Regions from separate parts of the Bacillus sp. AFS017336 genome, predicted to be linked through region 2. Evidence: riboswitches for the same ligand, from Rfam matches in the RefSeq annotation. Region 2 holds a riboswitch; each other region holds the start of a gene.

Region 1 (5,311 bases), on a different contig from region 2:
CCAATTCTTGGTGACATATCCTACCCTCTCCCACTACTGCTTTTTAAGGGCACGGTCAATCGCTTCTTGTGGATGACTTAGCATCGTACCATGACCAACTGCTAATAATGTAGGTTTCAAATCACTAATTTTCTTCGCACTATTTAATGCAGTCTCTTTACTCCACGTTGCAAGAGTTGGAAAAGGAAATAAAATTCTTAATTGACCTGAAATCGCAAATCCTCCTCTTAACGAAAAAGCATCACCAGCAATAATTGCATTTGTGCGTTGATCCAAAAATGCCATCGAGCCTGGCGTATGACCAGGAACTTCAAACGCTATTAAAGAGCCTATCGTATCACCTTCTTGAAGTAAACGATCAGGAATCGTTTTTATATTTTTAGGAACATCGCCTTTTATAGGAATATTGGGTTCACTTGCTTCTAGACTAGTATCCCCTTTTAATAATTTTGCATCTCGTTTTGAAATAGACACGACCGCATCTGGAAGTAATGCTTTTAATTGATCAAGCGAACCGACATGATCACCGTGAGCATGTGTTAAAACGATATTCGTAATTTTTTTGCCTATTTGATTTGCTGTATCTAAAATTTTAGCCGCACTAAAAGATAGCGCTGTGTCAATTAACGTAAGCTCGTTTTCTTCTTCAACTAAAAAACAATTTACAGGAAAGAAATTGGGTAAAAAGCTCAACTCATAAAGATGATTATTTTTCGTAATCTTCATATTATACCCTCCTAATAATAAAAACTAATACCTTTAGTTTTATAATACTAATGGTATTAGTTTTTGTGAACAAAAATTCCAAATTTTCCATAAAAATCGTTAAAATGACTAAATATACTTCCATTTTTTGTAAGCTGAAAACTATTGGATCTAGTTGTTGTTTGGTAATGGCGAACACTTTGTGTACTTTATTGATAAAGCTGTGAACTTTGTTGATAAAGCATTTGTTTTTGTTGATATAGTACTGATTTTTGTTGATATATCGGATTTTTTGTTGATATGATGGCTGGCGGACTCTGCAATCCGTGGGTTTATGCATAAATCAATGAATTTCGTGCGTATTTGGAAAGATTTCGTACATAAAATAACTAGCTTTCGAGTATATCAATTGATTTCATCCATAATGCCAATGGTTTCTGCGTTAATTGGTTGATTCTCCCACAATGTCACAGCTTTGTGCGAATATCAATAACCCCATAAAAAAAAACGAGCAAAAAATAGACTGGTCCTTTTTTGCTTAGAGTACAGCCAAAAAAATACAACAGTTTTTAGAACTGTGGTACACCTCAAAATTTATACTTACTTATCTTACTAAAAAACCCTTCCATCATAGATGAAAGGGTTAGATCACATAGTAATTTATTTTCTACTTAAATCCATTTCTTTATAAGGTACAACTTTTGTTCTATGTTTAACTTTATAACCTAACCAAACAATTAAAAATACAGGAATTCCAATGTATGAAACAAGTACACCTTGCCAGTTAATTGCATGACCAGTAAATGCTTGATAGTTTTGAGCTAAAACAATAAATAAACAAGCTAAGAATGCTAAGATTGGACCTAGAGGGAACCATTTTGCACGGTAAGGTAGTTCTTTCAAATCTTTCCCTTGAGCAACATACCCTTTACGGAATCGGTAGTGAGAAATCGCAATACCTAACCAAGCTATAAAACCTGATAAACCAGATAAATTTAATAACCAATTGTAAACTTGACCTTCACCAAAAAATGAAGATAAAAGAGCTAATGAACCAACTGCAAGTGTTACGTATAAAGCATTTGTAGGAACACCATTTTTATTTACTTTTGTTAAGAATTTAGGTGCTTTTCCTTCTACTGCTAAAGTATATAACATACGTGTTGACGCATATGTTCCGCTATTACCTGCAGATAAAACTGATGTTAAAATAACTGTATTCATAACAGACGCTGCAAATGCAACACCTAATTTTTCAAATACTAAAGTAAATGGACTAACAGCAACACTGCCTCGCACTAAGTCAGGATCTGTATAAGGAATTAATAAGCCAATTACTACAATCGCTAACACGTAAAATAAAAGGATACGCCAGAAAATTTGACGAATAGCTTTTGGAACATTTTTTTCTGGATTTTCTGTCTCACCTGCTGCAACACCAATTAATTCAGTTCCTTGGAATGAAAATCCTGCAACGATAAAGATTGATAATACACCTAAAAATCCATTATGGAACGGAGCATCACCAACAGTAAAGTTTTTAAAACCTGCATCATGCCCTTTTAAAATACCAAAAATCATTGCAATACCAACTATTAAAAAGACAATTACAGTAACTACTTTAATTAATGAAAACCAAAATTCTGATTCACCGTAACCTTTAACTGAAAGTAAATTTAAACCTAAAATAATAACTAAAAAGATTCCGCTCCATAATACTGCTGGAGTATGTGGGAACCAATATTTCATAAGCATTGCTGAAGCTAATAATTCAAAAGCTAATGTAATCGCCCAGTTATACCAATAATTCCAACCCATTGCAAAACCAAATGCTGGGTCTACATAGCGAGATCCGTAAGTACTAAATGAACCAGAAACTGGTAAATAAGTCGCCATCTCACCTAAACTAGTCATTAAGAAATAAACCATTATACCAATCAATCCGTAAGCTAAAATAGCACCACCAGGACCCGCTTCACTTATTGAAGATCCACTAGCTAAAAATAAACCTGTCCCAATTGATCCACCAATTGAAATCATAGTTAAATGTCTTGCTTTTAGACCTCTTTTTAAAGAAGTTTGGTTAGTATTCGTTTCTGTACGATCATTTTTCGGGTTTGTTAGTCCCATCATGTTGCCTCCTCTTGATTCTTGCAATCTTATCTTTACGCGAGAATATGGGACGGTATAAAGTGTTGTATGATGTGTATTTTACTCATGATTTTCAACAATATGTAAAGATTGGAAAATCCAGTAAAAAACAAAAAAACACGTGAATCAATGTTCACGTGTTCTAGACTCATATATATGTGTCAAACAACATCAACATCTCTTCAATAGCCCTCCACAAGAAATCTTGTGACAGTCCTACGCTTATTTAGCAATAGGCCCAATAATAAATTTAAATGGTAAATTTATTATTTCGGCAGTTTCGCCTTTTATTACTTATCATAGGTCCCATAAACCTCAAAGTAATGACTAATCAAAACCGCGCCTCTATCCATACGAGATAAAGATCATATTTAATTTTATAAGTTCAATATACAATCTACTAATCTAGTTTGTCAATAGATTTTTCGACAAATTTTGAGGGTAGCATGAAGAGAATCGTGGTTCTAAAGGCCATAAAAGATTAGTAAAAATCTCAAATTTATTGTAAGACTTCAATTTTTTTACTAATATTGTCTAGCGACTAATGCTCTTACCTTGTACCATTCTACTTCCTTTATGTATAATATTTCTATGTACTTCAAAGGAGGAATTTTTCACATGACAATTTATAAAGCACTTACACTTGCGGGATCAGATAGTAGTGGTGGAGCAGGGTTACAAGCTGATATTAAAACATTTCAGGAACGTAATGTTTATGGAATGAGTGCAATTACAACTTTAGTAGCGATGGATCCTCATAACCATTGGCATCATCAAGTATTCCCAATTGATATAGATACAATTGCAGCACAATTAGAAACAATCGTAGTTGGTGTTGGAATTCAAGCGATGAAAACAGGAATGCTAGGATCAGTTGAGATCATTGAGTTAGCTGCAAAAACGATTAAAAAACATAATATTGATCGCGTAGTTGTAGACCCAGTTATGATTTGTAAAGGAAATGACGAAGCTCTTCATCCAGAAACAAATGATGCATTAAGAGAAATTTTAGTTCCCCTTTCAACAGTTGTAACGCCAAACTTATTCGAGGCAGCACAATTAGCTAAAATGGCACCAATTTGTACAGTTGAACAAATGGAGGAAGCAGCACGCAAAATCCATGAGTTAGGTGCAAAATATGTTTTAGTAAAAGGCGGAAGCAAAATTCAACATGAAAATGCAATAGACGTATTATTTGATGGTGAAAAAATCGAACATTTAGAATCTGACAGAATTGAAACTACATACACACATGGAGCAGGTTGTACATACTCTGCAGCAATTTGTGCAGAGCTTGCTAAAGGTGCAGAACCAAGAGAAGCAATTAACACTGCTAAAAAATTCATTACTGAAGCAATTCGTCACTCATTCCCAATTAATCAATACGTAGGCCCAACAAATCATATGGCTTATCGTTTACATGGTGAAGCTTAAATAAATCAAGATAAAAAAAAACCACAAGGAATTAAATCCTTGTGGTTTTTACATTTTTTTAAAAGTTCACTTGATCACGTTTTTAATTAGTTTAAATAAATCTCTTGATTTGAAAAAAACGAATCTTTCCCATCTAGCTAATAAACCATTTCCGTTTTCTCCATTTGCAATCTGAATAGCATGTTGCTTATGAAACTCAGCTACTCGTTGATTATGGTTACGATGCATATTGTGAAGATGAATTGCATGTTTATTTTGTCCCATACGATTCCCTCCTTCTTTTCATATTACTAGTGTTAATCACTCTTTATTTAGCATGTATATATTTTTTTTACTAATTTTATACTAATCATTTAAACCTTTTCCGTCAAGAATATGATCAATATACTTTTCTACACGTGACGCTCTAGTTTTCGATTGTTTTGGTTGAGAAAAATAATAAATATAAGCTCTTTGACGCCCTGGAGTCAATGCTTCAAAAGCAGTTTTAAAGGCAGGGCTTTCATCTAATTTTAGTTGAAGTTCTTCAGGAACTTCATAATCTGCAGTCTTTTTTAATTCAACCTGCAAACCTGCTTTTTCCACTTCGATTGCTTCTTTAATATAATCGATTAAGACGCTTTCCATTTCAATTATTTCTTGAATATTCGTAAACCGAATCTGACGTGCTGATTGTACATTTTCCGTCTGTTGAATTAGAATACCTTTTGGATCTTTTAGCAACGCACCTTTGTGAAACAAAAGTGCACAATATTCTTTAAACCCATGTATTAAAACTACATTTTTATTATCAAGCGTGTAACAAGGATGCATCCATTTAAAATCTTCGGTCAATTCACACTCAAGCACGATTTCTCTCAATTTATAAAATTCTTCTTGCCACTTTTTGGCTCTAATTAAAAATGCTTCAACTTTAGGATGCATATTATCATTCAAATCACTAACACCTCACAAAATTACTTAAATAGATAATAACCGATCTTAAGGATTTAATATGTTCGTTTTATAGTAGTATAGCCAT
Region 2 (5,311 bases):
AAAAAATAGCGGAATGGTAAATTCGCCATAAATTCTGCAGCTTTGTTGAATGATGATGCTCCATTTGTCGCAAAATGATTGACAACTAAGTGCTGTGTTAAAAAGATTCCAACTGGTATAACTCCTAGCAATGAATGAAGTTTTCTAAAGAAAAACTCCCTTCCATTCTTGTTGCTCATGTAAACCCCTGCCCCCTTTAGTTTGTGCACATGAAAATTTAATTCTTCTATTATTCTTAAAAAATAATAAAAAGTATTACTGCATAAAAAGTCGAAATTTTTATGACATTTATCTACAAACCATTTTACTCCTGATAATATAGCAGGTCAAGAAAACGCGTACATTTTTCTTTACTGAAAAAACTTCTCATTTAGTTTGTTTATCTGTACTGTATAGAGCCTTCCAATTATTACTATCAACGTTTCCAAATATTGTTTTTCTTATTGAATTTTGTATATAATAAAAACATGTTTTTTTAGGAAGAGGAGTTGTTATCCGACCATGACGAACGACATTGAAATTGAAGATATAAATATTCCGGGAAATATTTCTGGTTTTGGCTATGAACTTATACGCGATGATCTATTAAACAATTTACTAGGAAAAGATCAAAATGATATTTTATATTGGGCGGGTAAAATGATTGCCAGAAAATATCCTTTAGCGACATTTGAAGAAATTATCGAGTTCTTTGAAAGAGCAGGATGGGGTACTCTTACTGTTGAAGAAGAAAAGAAGCAAGAAGTTCATTTAACATTATCGTCTGAGTTAATTACATACAGAAATGAGCATAAAAAGAACGTTTCTTACCAATTAGAAGCAGGATTTCTAGCGATGCAAATTGAACAGCAAATAGACGTTATTGCTGAAACATATGAAGAACAAAGTAAAAGAGGCCACAAAGTAAAATTCCAAGTAAAATGGGATTTAAAAGATCCAATTACAAAAAGATAAAAATAACCACAAGGCATTTTTCCTTGTGGTTACTTTTTTTACAAAAAAACACCAAATCCCCCTCATCTACCCCTACAAACTTTTAACTCCTTATTACACTACCTTTATTCTGAATTCCCTATTCCCTGGCCTTCCTCACTTTTCCTGCACATAATCTCTTCCTCGATACTTACTTCGTTTTTACGTTTAACTCCTTTAATAATATAATTAATGAAAAATAAACAAATAAAAACAAAAATCAAAATGGTGAGTATTAATAGCACTAGCTGTAGCACAATTTCTCCATATCCGTACAAAATTAAACTATGCATCATTATTAATACCTCCTACTATTCAATTCGACCATTCGACACCCTTTCTTAATTTACAGAATATTTACTTAATTTATTCGATTTAGTTACAAAAAAACCCTTTTATGCGTCCTCTCAATACTCTATGGCTTTAAATGATTATAGTGATTATTTTGTTAAAATCACTATTTAGCCGTTTTAAAGAAAGATTGGTTTGCCTAAAAGGGTTTTTATTTACTATTTAATTTTCTACTGCTACTTCTTCATTAATACGATTTAATTCATATCCTTCATGAAGCGCATGTACTGCTTCTTGTAATTTTGATTTAGGTACAACAGTTGACACTTTGATTTCTGATGTACTAACCATTTTTACCGGAATATCACTGTCAGCTAAAAATTTAAACATTTTCGCAGCTACACCTGGATTTGAAACCATTCCACTACCAACAATTGAGACTTTAGCAAGTTCGCTTTCAAAATCAAATGAACGATAACCTAAAAATTCTTTCTTTGATTCTAGGACTGTAATTGCTTCCAACATATTTTCTGATTTAATTGAAAATGAAAGGTTTACTAAATTATCAGATGTTACACTTTGAATAATAATATCAACATCAATACCTTCAGTTGCTAATAAAGTAAAGATTTTAGGTAATAAATCTACATGATTATTTAAACCGTTTAAAGTCATTCTTGTTACATTAGACTCGAATGCGATTCCTCTTACGACTGATTGTTGTTCCATTTCTTGTTCCTCCCCAATAAATGTACCGATTTCATCATGTTGACTTGATCGTACTTGAATGACTAAATTATAATTTTTTGCGAATTCAACTGCTCTTGGATGTAAAACAGCTGCTCCTAAAGCTGCAAGTTCTAACATTTCATCATACGAGACACGGCTTAGTTTCGATGCATTTGGTTCAACTCTAGGATCCGTCGTATAAACTCCTAATACATCAGTATAAATATCACAACGTTCTGCGTTTAAAGCTGCTGCTAAAGCTACTGCTGTAGTATCTGAACCACCGCGGCCAAGCGTTGTAATTTCATTATTTTCACTTAAGCCTTGGAAACCGGCTACGATTACGATATAACCTTCATCAAGCAATTGTTGAATTTTTTCAGTATGAATCGTTTCTATTCGAGCATTACCATGTACAGATTCAGTCTGAATACCTGCTTGCCAACCTGTTAGTGAAATGGCTTTAAACCCTTTAGCTTGGATTGCCATTGCAAGTAATGAAATAGTAACTTGTTCACCTGTTGTAAGTAGCATATCTAATTCGCGCTTATTGTTTTGTGGACTAATTTGTGTTGCTAGACTAACAAGTTCGTCAGTATGATGTCCCATAGCTGAAACAACTGTAACGACTTGGTTTCCTTCTTTGTAAGATTTGGTTACTGTTTCAGCAACATGCTGTATTCGTTCAATTGAGCCTACTGAAGTACCACCGAATTTCTGAACAATAATTCCCATTTTTCTCATCCTCACTTTGTTAACTTAAAAAAGAATACAAAAAAGCGCGTGAAGCAATGTTCACGCGCCTAATTTACAATAAATAAAATAGACAAATCATCAACATCTCTTCAATAGCTCCCCGCATAATTATTATGCGACAGTACTACATTTCTTAAATGCAGTCCCAACAAAATGAATTGTGGATTCCTTTTGTTTCGGCAAAACATCCTTTCAACTGTCCATTACAACGCCACACGTCTATGACAGCATACTCTTAGGTTTTGCACCTCTATTACGAGAGAAAATCATTTAATTTTAACTAAAATATAAATTATTTTGAAAATAGTGTCAAGATAAAAATATTGGAAGAATCTAAATATCACTCATTATGGAAAAATTGATAGATTCCTTCTGCAACATTTTTTGGTATTTTCGCTGCTATTAATTCATCAATTGTTGCTTCTTTTATTTTTTTAACAGATCCAAAATATTTAAGTAAGGCTTTTTTTCTAGTACCACCGACACCTGGAATACCATCTAATGCAGATTGAACCATCGATTTACTATGCAACTGACGGTAAAATTCAATCGCAAATCTGTGCACCTCGTCTTGAATTCTTTGGAGTAAAAAGAATTCTTGGCTTTGTCTTCCTAATTGTACAATTTGAGGTGGCTGCCCAATTAATAACTCTGAAGTTCGGTGTTTTTCGTCCTTAACAAGTCCTGCGGTTGGAACGAATAAACCTAATTCATTTTGAAGTACATCCTCTACTGCAGCTAAATGTCCTTTACCTCCATCGACGATAATTAAGTTTGGTAAAGGTAGATTTTCTTTTAATGCTCTAGAATATCTTCTCCTTACAACTTCACGCATTGAATCATAATCATCTGGTCCAACTACAGTTTTAATTTTATATTTTCGATAATCTTTTTTTGACGGTTTTCCATCTATAAATACAATCATTGCTGAAACAGGATTCGTACCTTGAATATTTGAATTATCGAATGCCTCGATTCGATAAGGAGTTTCAATATTTAATATTTCACCTAGTTTTTCAATTGCTTTAACTGTTCTTTCTTCGTCACGCTCGATTAATTTAAATTTTTCACCGAGACCAATTTTGGCATTTTTATTTGCTAATACAACTAATTCCTTTTTTTGTCCTCTTTTTGGTTGTAGAACAGGAACTTTCAGTAATTCTTTTAAAATTTCAGTATCAACTTTATCCGGTACGAATAATTCTTTCGGCTTTATATTATGAGGTTTTTCATAAAATTGTCCTATAAATGAAAGGAACTCTTCCTCTGGCTCATCGAAAATTGGAAAATAAGACACATCTCGCTCAATTAATTTTCCACTTCGAACAAAGAAAACTTGAACACACATCCATCCTTTGTCCACTGCATATCCAAACACATCTCGATCAACCAAATCACTATTCATCATTTTCTGCTTTTCCATCGTTGCTTCAATTGACACAATTTGATCTCGGTATTCTTTCGCTCGCTCGAAATCTAATTGCTCCGATGCTGCTAACATTTTTGCCTCAAGCTCTTTTCGAATTTGATCTTCACCACCATTTAGAAAACGAACAATTTCATTTACTATTTCTTGGTTCTGTTGATCGGTTACTTCTTTTACGCAAGGCGCAAGACATTGACCAATATGATAATACAAACAAACCTTATCAGGTAATGAAGTACATTTTCGCAATGGATATAAACGATCTAATAATTTTTTCGTTTCATTTGCAGCAGTAGCATTAGGAAAAGGTCCAAAATATTTTCCTTTATCCTTCTTCACATTACGCGTAATTAATAAACGCGGATGTTTTTCAGCAGTAATTTTAATAAAGGGGTATGATTTATCATCCTTTAGCATGATGTTATATTTGGGATCATATTTCTTAATCAAATTCATTTCAAGAATTAATGCTTCCATATTTGAAGAAGTCACAATATATTCAAAATCAGTGATTTCTTGAACTAAACGATACGTTTTACCATCATGAGATCCTGTAAAATATGACCTAACTCTATTTTTTAATACTTTGGCTTTTCCTACATAGATAATTGTCCCCTGAACGTCTTTCATTAAATAGCATCCAGGTTGATCTGGTAATAGCGCCAACTTTTCTTTTAAATGATTATTCAATGTCAAACCCCCTTCCGTGCATTTGTACACTTAATATTATAATCTCCATCGTTAAAAACTGAAAATACTTTAATATAATTAAGAAAAAATTAAGCTTTCTATTATAACTTTAATTTCAATAGTAATTAAGAAGAGGAGAATACTAAATGAAAAAAGTTCGAGCGATTCATTTTTGGATTGGTGTTATTGTTTCGGTTTTCTTACTAATCGAATCAACAACTGGAATAATCCTATACTTTAATAAAGGAGGCGAGGAAAGAGGTAGATTTTCTATGCAAGACGGTCAATTCCCTTCAGGTGGCCAGTTTAATGGAAATCAACAATCTAATTCACAAAACGGTGACAACACAACTTCTCAAAATGGACAAACTGGAAACAATACTCAATTCCCAAATTTTCAAAATAGACCTGAGCAATCAGCCTTTTCAGTAAAAAGCTTACATACCG
Region 3 (5,311 bases), on a different contig from region 2:
ATTGAAAAAGAGATAAAACTTGGTAATTTTGAAATTAAAACTATTCGAGATATGCTAAGCTTTAATATCTTTCATGAAGGTTTACATGCGGGCTTAGTAAATGGTTTAAAGAGAACACTTGGAGAGTAAGTAAATTCGTTAATTTTGTTTCCATAAAAATCTAAGAGGTTGTGCTCTTAGATTTTTTTGTTATAATCATGTGTAACTATTATAAAAATGGTGGTCTGAAAATTAAGTCATTTTAAAACGAGGTTATTTAAATGAAAAAAGAAAGTAATTTAATTATTTATGATCTAATTTTGTATTTAGTATTTCCACTTGTTTTATATAAGGTTTTACAACATTATTTTAGCGATTATTGGGCAATGCTCTTACCGACAGTTCCAGGGATTTTATATACATTATTTCGCTTTTGGTATACAAAACAGTTTAATGTAACTGGTATTTTTATTATTTCAACTTTAACTGCTAGCACTGCTGTTGATTTAATGGCTTTAGGTTCTGCCAAAAACTTAATTATGTATAATGTGTATTATCACTTTGCACTTGTTGGAGTATTTTTTGTTTTATTGGCTATGAAAAAGCCATTACCATATTACTTTATGATTGATATTGCAGCAATTCAGGGACAAGATCGTGAAGAAAGTAAGAAATTGTTTAAAAATCCATCACTATTTAAGGTGTTTCAATATTTGTTTATAGCATGGATTATTAAAGATATAGTCTTTGCTTTTGGACAATGGTGGATGGTCGATACGTACGGATTAAAAGCATATTACTCACGCACGATTATCTTTACAGTTGGAGGATATGTTTTTGGCATCATCATGGCAATTGGTTATGCAATTGTAACAATGAGAGCTCAAAAACTAAAAGGGGATGACCCTGAGCAAACTTCCGATGAAATTATTATTTAATATTGATATGAAGAAAAACCACAAGGAATTTTCCTTGTGGTTTTATTCATTTTATCCTTGCCCTTCAATTAATTTCGAATTCATTACAATTTCTGCATTTCTCCTGCATTTAAGATATCAAGTTTTTGTATTCTTTCATTTTCAGGCTCAACGTGAATTAATATTTTTGGATCGACTAGCACATTTTTTATTTCCTCTTCAATTTTGTCACATAATATATGTGCTTCTTCAATGCTCATGTCTGATGGTAATACTAGGTGGAAGTCAATGTGTTCCTCAGCACCAGAGCGTCTCGTGCGTAAGTCATGGTACTCAATAAATTGTGATTTAAATGAATTTAATACTCTTTCGATTTGTTCTAATTCATCAGAAGAAAGGCCAGTATCAAGCAATGGAGTAAACGATTTACGTCCAAGTTCAATCGATTCCTTCATTATATGAATGGCTATTCCAATACCAATTAAAGCATCAAGAAATTCCCATCCAGTAAGACTTACCAAGACTAAACTTACTGCAACCCCTAGTGATGAATAGACATCTGTTAATAAATGCAAAGCGTTAGATTGCATGGCTACAGAATGAGTTTCATTTCCTACTTTTTGAACAATTTTTCCGACTCTCCAATTGATTAATGCTCCAATTAACATGACGACTACACCGATCATAGGTAACTTAATAGGAGAAGGATGTAGAAGTTTTTCAACAGATTCAATGATAATCCAAATACCTGCTACGAATATTAAGATTGTTTCAACTGTACCCGAAATATTTTCAAATTTACCATGCCCATATGGATGATCCTCATCAGGAGGTCTGTTTGATATTTTTACAGAGAAAAATGCAATTACTGAAGCAACTAAATCCAATAATGAGTGGATTGCTTCCGAGATGATTGCTACAGAACCAGTAAAAATTCCTACTATTAATTTTAATAAAACGATGATTGTGTTACTGCATATTGAAAGTGCCGCTATTTTGCTTGAACGCAATCTATTCACCCCTGTCCAATTTTTTCTACTTAAGTTAAGAGTTTTGTGATAAGGCAACAAAAAAGAAAAACCACTAACAATTTGTTAGTGGTTTGTTTTTTTTATATTTAATTTTTTTTTATTGAAATGATTTTTCATTTTAATTCACCTTTTCGCTCGCATAAAACATATTCTATAATACAGATACTATTTTGAAAAGAAAAAGCTGTGTGTGCAATTGAAATATAAATCGACAAGATTTTTCAAAAAATGGTTTGACATCTATTTTTAGACTGTGTTATACATAGACTAATATAAAAAAAAACAGTCTATTCGTAGAGGTTGCATTGTATATAAGTATCATTTTAGAGAACTGTGGGTTCGATGACGAAATGAGAAAGGATCCAATGCCGAAGAAATAAATTGCCACACATTTTATTTCTGGGACTACATTGAATAAATGTGGTACTGTCACATGTGTTTGTGAAGAGCTATTGAAGAGATGTGATTGGCTAAGTCCTTTTTTTAAAGCGATAGGCACATGAACATATCCTTCATGTGTCTTTTTTAATACACTAATACATTGAAGGAAGCTTCTTAGAATGATCTTACATTTGGATTTGAAGGGAGAATATGAATGTATTTACATGGTAATAGTCGAATTAATAATGAAGGACATCTAGAAATTGGAGGTTGTGATACTGTAGAATTAGCTAAAAATTACGGTACACCTCTATACATTTATGATGAAGCATTAATTGAATCAAAATGTAGGGAATTCCTTGAAGCTCTAAAAGATACAGGAATGAAATATCAAGTTGCATACGCGAGTAAAGCATTTCTATGTGTTGAACAAGCCCGTTTAATTGAAAGAGAAGGATTGTGTTTAGACGTTGTATCTGGTGGAGAACTTTATACAGCGTTGCAAGCAGGCTATCCAGCGGAGAAAATTCATTTTCATGGAAACAACAAGACAATTGAAGAAATCGAAGAAGCATTAAATGCAAAAATCGGTTGTTTCGTTGTTGATAACTTCTTTGAATTAGAAGTACTACAAGCGTTGGCTGAGCAACGTGGTGAAGAGGTTTCAATTTTATTACGTGTTACTCCAGGTGTTGAAGCACACACACATGAATATGTTATGACAGGACAAGAGGATTCTAAATTTGGATTCGACATCATGTCTGGGCAAGCTAACGAAGCAGTTGAAGTTTCATTAAATTCAAGTAATCTTAAATTATTAGGAATACATTCACATATAGGATCACAAATTTTTGAGCCAGATGGATTTGTTCATGCAATCAATGTATTAATGAGCTTTTTAAACGGCCTTAAAAATGATTTAGGTTTTACAGCTGAAATATTAAATGTAGGTGGAGGCTTTGGAATTCGTTATACTTCCGAAGATGAGCCTTTAGCTGTTGCAAAACATATTGATACAATTACCACGATTATTAAACAACAATGTGAAGAGCTAGATTATAAACTACCAGAGCTATGGTTAGAGCCAGGACGTAGTATAGTTGGAGAAGCAGGAACAACACTTTATACGATCGGCTCAACAAAAACATTACCTTCAATTCGTAAATATGTATCTGTTGACGGAGGAATGACTGATAATATCCGTCCAGCTCTTTACGGATCAAAATACGAAGCAATGCTTGCAAATCGAGCAAATGATGAAAATAAAGAAGTTGTCTCTATTGCAGGCAAATGTTGCGAAAGTGGCGACATGCTAATCTGGGATTGTAAATTACCAGTTGTAGAAAACAATGATCTATTAGCTATGTCATGTACTGGTGCTTATGGTTACTCTATGGCTAATAACTACAACCGTATCCGTCGTCCAGCGGTAGTTTTCGTTAAAGATGGTATGGCAAGAGAAGTAGTACGCCGTGAAACATATGAAGATTTAGTGAGAAACGACAGAGTTTATGTTGAAAACTCTTCTATTAGATAAATAACAGATTGATAAAACACTTTCATTATAAATGGAAGTGTTTTATTTCGTTTTCCTCAATAAATTGTGATAATTTATCGACATATAAAGACATATTTATCATTTATATTACAATATTGTAACAATTGCGACTCTCTTCGTGAATCTATGGTATAAATACTTAGGTAGATTAGCGAGAGGAGAGACGCTGAAATGTTAAGAAAAAAACTGGCAGTGCTAGCAATTGCAAGTACAATAGTATTATCATTAGCGCCAAATGCTTCAGTATTAGCTGATAGCAAAGTAGAAACAAAGCAAGCTGAAGTAGATAAGTTCCAATCACAATTTAAAAAATTAAGCAGCGAAGTAAAGAAGATAGATGCTCAAATTAAAACAACTAAGAACAATATAGATGCAAAAAAAGCAGAAATCACTGAGACAGAGAAACTTATCAATGATAAAAAAGCTAGAATTACATATTTACAAGATCGAATTGAAAAACGTAATGAAGTATTAGAACAACGTTTAGTTGCTATGCAAAAGCAACCAAAAGTAAATCTTGTGACTGACGTCTTATTTAACTCTGATGGAATTGTAGATTTCTTTAACAGATTAAATTCAATTTCAACGTTATTTAGTGCTGACGAAAACATCATTAAAGAACAACAATCAGAACAAGACGAAGTTAAAAAAGAAAAACAACTTGTTGATGAGAAAAAAGCAACGCTTGTAGCAGCAAAAGAAGATTTAGTTGCACAACAAAGTGATCTTTCTAATGCGCAAGCTGAAAAACAAAAATCATTAGATACTGCAGAAGCTAACTTGAAGTTGGCTGTTAAAGAACTAGAAAATGCAAAAGAAGATGAAAGAGTTCAACGTCTTGAGCAACAATCTCTAGAACTAGCAGCATTATCTAGCGATGATAATGAGGATGATAGTGACAATAGTCAAGCGACTAACACTAGTTCAAACTCTTCTAGCTCAGACTCAAAATCAGACTCAAGCTCACATTCAAAATCTGATTCTAATTCTGGATCAAATGCTGGACCATCAGATGATGGTGGATCAGTTGCAACAGGTAATGGAATTGTAGATTTTGCTCTTAAATATCAAGGTGTTCCTTATGTATTTGGTGGAACTTCTCCAAGTGGATTCGATTGCAGTGGATTCATCTGGTACGTATATTCACATAATGGATATGGCATCTCTCGTGGAAATGTAAAAACATATTGGAGTAGTGCGACAAAAGTAAGCTCTCCACAACCTGGTGACCTAGTATTCTTACAAAATACTTATATTAATGGTCCTTCACATATGGGTATTTACATTGGTGGAAATAAAATGGTTCATGCTGGAAGCAGCGGAATCAGCATTATCAGCTTAAGTAATAGCTGGGTTCGCTCTCACTTCTTAGGCTACGGAAAATTCTAATAGTTTATTAACCTCGTATTATATTTAGTATGGTACGAGGTTTTTTATTTTCTCTT

Evidence for each region. Region 2 has a riboswitch for lysine ahead of CN601_RS20880 (aspartate kinase). Riboswitches for the same ligand answer to the same signal wherever they lie in the genome.
Region 1: another riboswitch for lysine. It lies ahead of CN601_RS10400 (amino acid permease); the one in region 2 lies ahead of CN601_RS20880 (aspartate kinase).
Region 3: another riboswitch for lysine. It lies ahead of lysA (diaminopimelate decarboxylase); the one in region 2 lies ahead of CN601_RS20880 (aspartate kinase).

The regions. Positions count from the first base shown of each region.
Region 1 covers NZ_NUCO01000020.1:61,461-66,771, forward strand. Annotated here, with positions in the region: gene CN601_RS10390 (TetR/AcrR family transcriptional regulator) at 1-17, opposite strand, end outside; gene CN601_RS10395 (MBL fold metallo-hydrolase) at 34-726, opposite strand; gene CN601_RS10400 (amino acid permease) at 1,366-2,838, opposite strand; lysine riboswitch at 3,035-3,212, opposite strand; gene pdxK (pyridoxine/pyridoxal/pyridoxamine kinase) at 3,475-4,290, shown strand; gene CN601_RS10410 (hypothetical protein) at 4,357-4,554, opposite strand; gene CN601_RS10415 (YdeI/OmpD-associated family protein) at 4,636-5,214, opposite strand.
Region 2 covers NZ_NUCO01000039.1:6,217-11,527, forward strand. Annotated here, with positions in the region: gene CN601_RS20865 (succinate dehydrogenase cytochrome b558 subunit) at 1-179, opposite strand, end outside; gene CN601_RS20870 (YslB family protein) at 502-954, shown strand; gene CN601_RS20875 (hypothetical protein) at 1,059-1,268, opposite strand; gene CN601_RS20880 (aspartate kinase) at 1,486-2,727, opposite strand; lysine riboswitch at 2,834-3,009, opposite strand; gene uvrC (excinuclease ABC subunit UvrC) at 3,089-4,864, opposite strand; gene CN601_RS20890 (PepSY domain-containing protein) at 5,011-5,311, shown strand, end outside.
Region 3 covers NZ_NUCO01000031.1:23,796-29,106, forward strand. Annotated here, with positions in the region: gene CN601_RS18545 (DinB family protein) at 1-129, shown strand, start outside; gene CN601_RS18550 (VC0807 family protein) at 261-917, shown strand; gene CN601_RS18555 (cation diffusion facilitator family transporter) at 1,001-1,906, opposite strand; lysine riboswitch at 2,214-2,387, shown strand; gene lysA (diaminopimelate decarboxylase) at 2,523-3,845, shown strand; gene CN601_RS18565 (coiled-coil domain-containing protein) at 4,038-5,255, shown strand.